DNA from 2 places in the Cronobacter dublinensis subsp. dublinensis LMG 23823 genome. Region 1 is predicted to be linked to the other one. Evidence: predicted binding sites of a transcription regulator. Region 1 holds the regulator's gene; the other holds the start of a gene.
The links. Region 1 encodes CRP, which controls carbon source genes, mostly activating them, when cyclic AMP is high. Its sites were predicted from a motif close to ATGTGANNNNNNTCACAT; they were not measured.

Region 1 (4,686 bases):
GCGGCTTCCCGGTGAGCGCGATGCTGACGACGCATGAGGTGGCCTCGGCGTTTCACGTCGGCTCCCACGGCTCCACGTATGGCGGCAACCCGCTGGCCTGCGCGGTGGCGGGCGAGGCGTTCGATATTATCAATACCCCGGACGTGCTGAACGGTGTGGCGCACAAGCGCGAACAGTTCGTGCAGCATCTGAAGAAAACCGGCGAGCAGTACGGCCTGTTCAGCGATATCCGTGGTCTGGGCCTGCTGATTGGCGCCGAGCTGGCACCCGCTTTCCACGGACGAGCGCGCGATCTGCTCTACGCGGCAGCAGCCGAGGGGGTAATGGTGCTTAACGCCGGGCCGGACGTGATGCGTTTCGCGCCGTCGCTGCTGGTGGAGAGCACCGACATTGACGAAGGCATGGCCCGTTTTGCCCGCGCGGCGGCGCGCGTGGTGAACGGCTAATCAGCGTGACTGGCTCAGGCGCCGCCTGAGCCAGATGCCGTGGTGGGGCCGCTGGCGCCACGCCACGGAAGAGATCGTGTGCATGGTGCGCAGATGATCGAGAATACGCAGCAGGTGATGCTCCATCACGCTGAGCGGCCCTTCCGGCAATACCTCTTCGCCCTCCAGCACCGCCTCGTTTTGCGTCTCGCCCGGCGCGTCATATTCCAGCCGCTGCTGACAGCGTTGCAGCGCGATTTCACAGGCCTGTAAGTAGCGCGCCGCCGTTTCCTGCGTCAGCGAGGACTGCTCGCGCGCCAGCGTCGTTATCGCGTTGATGTGCTCGACGATAAACTGGCTGTGTGTCACCCACAGGCGCATATCCTCCAGATACTGGCTGTTAAAGCCCGGCTCCTGCATCGCCTGATTAAGCGAGTTATAGAGCGCGTTATGCGCCTGGTTGACGCGCATTCGCTGCCAGGCGAGCGGCGCGGGCTGCGGATCGTCGCTCAGGATCAGGCGCAGCGCCTCCTGGTCGGCTTCCAGCGCGTCGTGCGCATTCTGGCGCAACAGGCCGCTTTGCCACTGCGGCCAGAGCCAGACCATGCCCGCGAAGGCGATAAGACAGCCTGTCAGCGTGTCTATCAGGCGCGCCACGATGTACTGCTCGCCGTTGAGCGTCAGCAGTTGCAGCGAATAGACTGCCGTCACGGTGAAGCCAATCATCGCCCAGCCGTAATTACGCCGGATAATGAGATAGCTGATTAACGTCACCAGCAGCATGCCGAGCAGCGTATAGCCCTGCGGCACGTTCAGATGCAGCGTGATGCCCGCAATGATAAGCCCGGCGAGCGTGCCGCCCGCCCGGTGCAGAATGCGCACCCGCGTCGCGCCGTAGCCGTTTTGCGTAACAAAGAGCACCGTCATCAGGATCCAGTACGGCTTCGGCAGCTGAAACACGCTCGCCAGCAGGCCCGCCGCCGCGAGCATCACGCCAAGCCGCGCCGCCGTGCGCAGCGCCGCCGATTTGAACGACAGATAGCTTTTCAGCGCGGGCAGGAGCGGCAGGCGGCGCTGACCGTTGTCCATTAAATCGCGGGCATAAAGCGGGCGCTGGGTACGCAGCACACGGGCGATGCGGCTGAAATGGTATTCGCAAAACTGCCCGACCGGGTTGTCAGGGTGCTGGCGGGCGATTTTTGCGAGCGCCTCGATCTGCTTGTCCATCGTGAAGCGGCGCGAATAGCGGTGATAGAGGATATCGTCGGAGAGCGTGCGCAGGCGCGTCGCCACGGTTTGCGCCGTCCAGCGCAGCACCTCTTCAGCGTGGCTGCGCTCCACCAGCTTTTGCACTTCACCGGGTTGATGCAGCGAGACCGAGATATGCTCCTGGAGATCGAGCGCCACCTGAAAGGCGCGCAGCAGGCGCTTGTAGCCGTTCTGTCGGGTCGCGGCCAGCATCTGCAACTGCTGATAGCATTGGCTTATCTGATCCACCACTTTTTGCTGATGCACCAGCAGGGGCGGCAAGGCCTGCTCCGGGTCGGTATGGCGCGTCAGCAGGCTGTATTTAGCCTCGCAGTAGTCGGCGAGGCTTTGATAAATCAGGCTTAACGACTCGCGCAGTGGCTGTTCGCGCCATAGCCAGAACCAGAAGCCGTTAAACGCGCCATACCAGAGCGTGCCGAGAACATAGAGCAGCATCGGCTGCCAGACGGGCATATTCCCGGCGAGGCTTAACGTGAAAATCGCCGCGATAAGCGATGCGGGCAACAGGCGTGCATGCAGCGGGCTGATTTCCGCTGTCACGCCGAGCAGCAGCGCCAGCATCAGCAGAATGAGCGGCAGCGGCACCGCCTGCAACAGCAGAAACTGCACGGCGAGGCTGCTTAACGCAAACAGCGACGCGCCGATGATGAGCCGTTTGAAGAAGCGTTTATGCGGGGTATCGAGACCGGCAATGTTGCAGCACGCGGGCACCAGCGAGAACAACAGCCCCTGTTGTAAGTGACCCAGCAGCAATCCCACTGCGACCGGCAGGCTTAAGATCAGCGTTTGCCGCAAAGCGTAATTGATTTCAGGGTGATAGATAAGACGACGCCACATAGGGGAGAAGTATAGAAACAAAAACGGCGTGTTACCGAAGCGACACGCCGTTTTTTTCAGGAACCTTAGCGGGTTCCGTAAACCACGATGGTTTTTCCGTGCGCGGAGATCAGGTTCTGATCTTCAAGCATCTTCAGGATACGGCCCACGGTTTCGCGGGAGCAGCCCACGATCTGGCCGATTTCCTGACGGGTGATTTTGATCTGCATGCCGTCCGGGTGAGTCATGGCGTCCGGCTGTTTGGCGAGATTCAGCAGCGTCTGCGCGATGCGGCCCGTCACGTCGAGGAACGCCAGGTTACCGACTTTTTCAGAGGTGACCTGCAGGCGACGCGCCATCTGCGAAGAGAGACGCATCAGAATATCCGGGTTTACCTGAATCAGCTGACGGAATTTTTTGTAAGAGATCTCAGCCACTTCACAGGCAGTTTTAGCGCGAACCCAGGCGCTGCGCTCCTGACCTTCCTCGAACAAACCCAGTTCGCCGATGAAGTCTCCCTGGTTCAGGTACGAGAGGATCATCTCCTTGCCCTCTTCATCTTTGATCAGCACTGCCACTGAGCCTTTGACGATGTAGTACAGCGTCTCCGCTTTTTCACCCTGGTGAATCAGCGTGCTCTTAGATGGATACTTATGAATGTGGCAATGAGACAAGAACCATTCAAGAGTCGGGTCTGTTTGCGGTTTGCCAAGCACCATGCGCGGTTATCCTCTGTTTTAAACTGGCTCCAAAGACAGGGCGCGTAACCCCTGTCTGGCTTTGCAATCATCATCTTCCCGCATCCAGGGAAGTTGGCTGTCCGTGGACGTCGCAGCCGATAAATTGTCTCTCCTCTGCATACATGCGTAACATCAATGTATCGCCGCTGCATCCAGACTGTTTTAGCATAGCTTTTCACAGGTGTCTCCTGTTGTCTCGTTTCAGCTTGACGCAGGTCGCCTTCCGTTGCCTCTTATGACGGGGCCGAGTAATCTGTCAGTAAAATGAATAGCCTGGAGCGATTATCATGCACGCACGAGTGAAATGGGTGGAAGGCTTAACCTTCCTGGGCGAGTCGGCGTCAGGGCACCAGATCCTGATGGATGGCAACTCCGGCGACAAAGCGCCGAGCCCGATGGAAATGGTGCTGATGGCCGCCGGCGGCTGCAGCGCGATCGACGTGGTCTCTATTCTGCAAAAAGGCCGTCACGACGTGACCGACTGCGAAGTGAAGCTCACCTCCGAGCGTCGCGAAGAGGCGCCGCGCCTGTTTACGCATATCAACCTGCATTTCGTTGTGACGGGTAAAGAGTTGAAAGATGCGGCGGTTGCGCGTGCGGTAGACCTGTCGGCGGAGAAGTATTGTTCGGTCGCCTTGATGCTTGGCAAGGGCGTGAATATTACCCATTCGTACGAAGTGACAGAAGGGTAAGCGTGTGACGGCGGGCGGCGCTGCGCTGACCCGCCCAACGGCTTATCGATACGGCGTTACTGTATCTCCTTGCCTTCCATCAGTCGCTGCACCAGCGGCAGCATGATGAGTTCCATCGCCAGCCCCATTTTGCCGCCCGGCACCACCAGCGTATTGATGTGCGAAATAAACGAGCCCTGCAACATCGCGAGCAGCCAGGGGTAATCGATATTGTCCAGGTTGCGGAAATGGATAACCACGAAGCTTTCGTCGAGCGACGGAATGCTTTTGGCGGCGAACGGGTTAGAGGTGTCCACCGTTGGCACGCGCTGGAAGTTGATATGCGTGCGCGAGAACTGCGGCGTGATGTAGTTGATGTAATCCTCCATCGAACGCACCACGGAGTCCATCACCGCCTCGCGGGAATGCCCGCGCTCGCTGGTATCGCGGATCATTTTCTGGATCCACTCCAGGTTGACGATAGGCACCACGCCCACCAGTAAATCGACATGCTTCGCCACGTCGTTCTGCGGCGTCACCACGCCGCCGTGCAGGCCTTCATAAAACAGCACGTCGGTCGGTTCCGGCAGCGGCTGCCAGGGCGTAAAGGTGCCCGGCACCTGGTTCCAGGGCACGGCTTCATCGTAGGTGTGCAGATATTTGCGCGACTGCCCTTTGCCGGTCAGGCCGTATTCCACAAAGGTTTGCTCCAGCAGGCCGAAATCATTCGCCTCCGGGCCGAAATAGCTGATATGGCGGCCCAGA
Region 2 (4,686 bases), 1.9 Mb from region 1:
AGCGCTCGGCCAGATACAGAATCGGTTCGTCACTCTCTTTGAGCTTGAGCGCGATTTCGGTCAGTTTCCGGTTACGGATGTACTGGCCCAGCGAATGGCCGGTCTCTTTTTTAAACATCCGTTGCAGGTGCCATTTCGAGTAACCCGAACGCGCCGACACTTTCTCAAGGGAAAGGGGGGATTCCAGGTTATCTTCGATCCAGTCCAAAATGCTATGAATTGTAATGGCATCATTATTGCGTCTGGACATCGTGTTACCTCTTTGCTGTTACGGCAGCACCCTTTTAAGCAGGTATTCGAGGGTCGCCACTTCGTCTGCCGTCAGGTTTTTTGTTAGTTCTTGATGCAGGTTTTGTCCTACCAGCTGGTGGCACTGTTCACACAGCGCCGCGCCTTCTTCCGTGAGCTCTACCAGTACGCCCCGTTTATCGTGCGGGTTAGGCAGGCGTGCCACCCAGCCCTTGCAGACCAGACGGTCAAGCATGCGCGTCAGGGCGCCTAAGTCTACTGAGAGCACTTTTTTCAGCTCCCCCGGCGTGATACGGCCAGGACAGCGAATGGAACAGAGCACCTTAAATTGCGCCGCGGTGATATCCAGCGGTGCGAGATACTCGTTAAGCAGGCGATCTTTTTTCTGATTCACTAAATGAATCAGACGTCCTAAAGGAATAATGTCGTTAAACAGATCGCTGTTGTTTTCCACCATATTTGCCCAGGCAAGTAGATTAGTCACGCGAGATATTATTGCCCAGGCAAACATAAGTCAACCGAATGATTTTTACGATCACACGATCTGCTAAAACAGCGGAAAACCCTTTCAGAATCAAAGGTAAATTGGCGGCTATCAGTGCGATAGTCACAGCCTTTTAATGGCGCGACAACGCAACGCGTGGCGGGGAAAACGGGCGGTAAGCGCAAAAAAACGCCGCCTGAAGCGGCGGCGTGACGGTTAGCTGTGGTGCGGTTGCTCATCAGGGAGCTGTACCGGCCAGCGCCGGAATATCACAATCGCCCAGACAAACGCGGCCAGCGCCGGAATGGCGCCCATATAGCCGATGGAGGACATAGAGAACTGTAAACTCACCTGATTGCCCACCAGCGCCCCCGCGCCGATCCCGATATTAAAGATGCCGGAGAAGAGCGACATCGCGACATCGGTCGCATCCGGGGCCAGCGCCAGCACTTTGACCTGCATCCCAAGGCCGATAAGCATAATCGCAATTCCCCAGAAGGCGCTGAGCAGGGTCAGGTTCACCGCGCTGTGCGAGGCGGGCAGCAGCAGTAGCAGGCAGATAACCAGTACGCCAATCGCGCTGCTGATAAGCCCCGACGCATGCAGGTTGCCGAGCTTGCCGAAAATGACGCTGCCGATGATCCCGGCGGTACCGAGCACCAGCAGCAGGAAAGTGGCGAAGTTTTCGCTAAGTCCCGCGACGTTCTGCACGAACGGCTCAATATAGCTGTAGGCCGTAAAGTGCGCGGTCACCACCACGGCGGTGAGAATATAGATGCACAGCAGCGCCGGGCGGCGGAACAGCGCCGGCAGGCTGGCGAGCGAGCCTGAGTGTTCGCTCGGGATTTTCGGCAGCAGTTTCACCAGGCAGGCGAGGGTGATGAGCGCCACGATGCCGATGGCGAAAAACGTGGTGCGCCAGCCGAAATATTGCCCGACGATGCGCCCCAGCGGGAGCCCCAGCACGGAGGCCAGCGCGGTGCCGGTGGCGATGAGGCTCAGCGCCTGGGCGCGTTTGCCCGGCGGCGCCAGACGAATAGCCAGCGACGCGGTAATCGACCAGAAAATCGCGTGGGCGAAGGCGATGCCGATGCGGCTAATCACCAGTACCTCGAAGCTCCAGGCCATGAACGACAGCATATGGCTTGCGACGAAGACCACAAACAGCGCAATCAGCAGCTTGCGGCGCTCGACCTGGCTTGTCAGCAGCATAAACGGCAGCGACATCAGCGCCACAACCCAGGCGTAGATCGTCAGCATAATGCCCGCCTGCGCGGATTCCATATGGAAACTCGCGGCGATATCGGAGAGCAGGCCCACCGGCACAAATTCGGTAGTATTAAAGATAAATGCCGCGACCGCGAGCGTGACAACCCGCAGCCATGCGGTTTTGCGTGAGACTGTATTCATCGTCATAAAAAGATTCGCGCTGGTCAGAAGTGAATAAGAAGCGAGCGATCTTAAAACTATCGGCTGCCGGGTTACAACCATTTTGTGACGCAAATCTCACTTTTGCGCCGGTTTTGCAACAAACGCAGCGGCAGGCAGGCAAATCGCGCCACGGTTTTCGGCGCGCGTGATACGGTGAGGAACCATCACCCCACGAACAGGGCAGGGACACAATGCAATCAGTTGATTTTTATATGGTGGATGCGTTTGCGCAAAACACCTTCGGCGGTAACGCGGCGGCGGTCTGCCCGCTCAGCGCGTGGCTGCCGGACGAGACGCTGCTTTCGATGGCGCAGCAGCATAACCAGTCAGAAACCGCGTTTTTTGTGCGCACCGATACGGGCTTTGAACTGCGCTGGTTCACGACGCAGCATGAAATTAACCTTTGCGGCCATGCGACGCTCGCCGCCGCGCACGTTATTTTCGAGCATCTCGACTACCCGCACAGCCAGATCCGTTTCTCGACGCGCTTTGTTGGCGAGCTGACCGTGACGCGCCGTGGCGACTGGCTGACGCTCGACTTCCCGGCGTGGGAGACGCAGCCGGCAGAGGCGCCCGCGCTGCTGCTGGCCTCGCTCGGTATCGACAACCCGGTCGCGGTGCGCGCCGGACGCGACTATCTCGTCGAGCTGGCAAGCCAGGCGCAGGTCGAGGCGCTGACGCCGGACATTCACGCCATGCTGCCGCTCGGTAAAATGGTGTGCGTCACCGCGCCGGGCACGCCTGGCGGTCCGTATGATTTCGTGAGCCGTTTTTTCTGCCCCGGCGAAGGCGTGGCGGAAGATCCGGTCACCGGCTCCGCGCACAGTATGCTCATTCCTTACTGGGGCGCAAAGCTTGGCAAAACCACGATGCTGGCGCGTCAGGTGTCGGCGCGCGGCGGCGATTTGCGCTGTGAATGGCAGGGAGAGCGGGTGCTGATAAGCGGGCAGGCCGTGACGTATCTTATCGGGCAGGTATTGCTGCGCTAAGCGTCTGGCGCCCCTGCCGGGCGCCGTCATATTTCAGGGCAGGCGGGCGATATTCTCTTTGATTACCGCCACGGAGTGCTGAAACTTCGCCTGCTCTTCGCCTTCCAGCTGCAGTTCGATAATCTGCTGCACGCCGCTCTGGGCAAGTACCGCAGGCACGCCCACCGCCACGTTACTCACGCCATATTCGCCATCCAGAATGCACGATACCGCCAGCGCCCGATGGCTGCCGGTAAAGATATTACGGCAGATCTCGGCAATCGTGCCGGCAATGCCATATTCGGTACAACCTTTGCGGGCGTAAATCTCAAAACCCAGTTTGCGCACGCGGTCGGCAAGGGCTGCGGTGTCGAGCGGCTGACCGGTTTTGCGTTCATAGACCTGCGCCACCGGCGAGCCGTAGACTGAGGAGTGCGACCAGACCGGGAACTGGGTATCGCCATGCTCGCCCAGGATAAAGGCGTCGATGCTCTGCGGGCCGATATCGAGCGCCTCGGCGAGCGTGCGGCGCAGGCGCGTGGTATCGAGCCAGACGCTGGTGCCGATCACCTGATTGCGCGGCAGACCGGAGAGCCTCCAGACCTGCCAGGTGATGATGTCGCAGGGGTTGGTGGCCACGAGAAAAATGCCGTTGAAGCCGCCCGCCATCATCTGCGGGACTATCTGCCCGACGATGCGCGCGGTGTTGGTGAGCTCGTCAAGCCGGGTCTGGCCGGGCTTCAGCGCGCCGCCGGAGACGGTGATCACCGCGATATCCACATCCGCGCAGTCGCTCGCCTGGCGGGTGGAGATTTTCACCATCCCTGGCATATACGCCGCGGCGTCGCGCAGATCCTGACAGTGCCCCTCGACGCGTGCGGCGTCCAGATCCACCAGAATCAGCTCCTCGCCGATATTCTGGTTGAGCAGGGCCCACGCGGCGGCGGTGCCGACATTGCCTGCGCCGATAATCATCACTTTTCGTGCCTGGTTGTTCATGGCGTCATTCCTTGTTAACCCTTTTTCCCGACAGAGTACCTGCACAGGGCCATGCCCGGAAATCCCCTTTGCTTATTTCTGGGAGTGTTATAAGACAATCCTCTGACCGGCGGCTTGCGCGAACTGGCTGGAGCCCGTAAAGCTAATAAAAACAATACAGGAGCGCACCGATGTACCAGATAACCCTCGCGTCACCCGCCACCGCCGAAAGCCGGGCGCTGATTGCCGCCCTTGATGCGTATCAGAACACGCTGTACCCGGCCGAGAGCAACCATCTGGTTGATCTGGCGGACATTGATGACGACGCGCTGATTTTTATGGTGATCCGCCATGAAGACGGGGCGGCAGGCTGCGGCGCGGTACTGCTGACGGGCGAGGGCTGCGGTGAAATAAAACGGGTCTATATTGATGAGCGCCACCGCGGGCAGAAGCTCGGCGAGAAACTGATGGCGGCGCTGGAGCAGGCCGCGCGGGCGCGCGGCTGCCATACGCTGCAGCTGGAAACCGGCATTCACCAGCATGCGGCGGTAAAACTCTACGAGCGCTGCGGCTATC

Region 2: the regulator CRP is predicted to act here: its motif matches at 2,226-2,243, upstream of AFK67_RS10045 (sugar transporter).

The regions. Positions count from the first base shown of each region.
Region 1 is NZ_CP012266.1:4,078,530-4,083,215, reverse strand. It holds gene argD (bifunctional acetylornithine/succinyldiaminopimelate transaminase) at 1-446, shown strand, start outside; gene AFK67_RS18970 (YccS/YhfK family putative transporter) at 447-2,531, opposite strand; gene crp (cAMP-activated global transcriptional regulator CRP) at 2,597-3,229, opposite strand; gene AFK67_RS18960 (OsmC family protein) at 3,538-3,942, shown strand; gene AFK67_RS18955 (phosphoribulokinase) at 3,999-4,686, opposite strand, start outside.
Region 2 is NZ_CP012266.1:2,203,876-2,208,561, reverse strand. It holds gene marA (MDR efflux pump AcrAB transcriptional activator MarA) at 1-250, opposite strand, end outside; gene marR (multiple antibiotic resistance transcriptional regulator MarR) at 269-703, opposite strand; gene AFK67_RS10045 (sugar transporter) at 950-2,149, opposite strand; gene AFK67_RS10040 (PhzF family phenazine biosynthesis protein) at 2,356-3,153, shown strand; gene AFK67_RS10035 (L-lactate dehydrogenase) at 3,187-4,131, opposite strand; gene AFK67_RS10030 (GNAT family N-acetyltransferase) at 4,302-4,686, shown strand, end outside.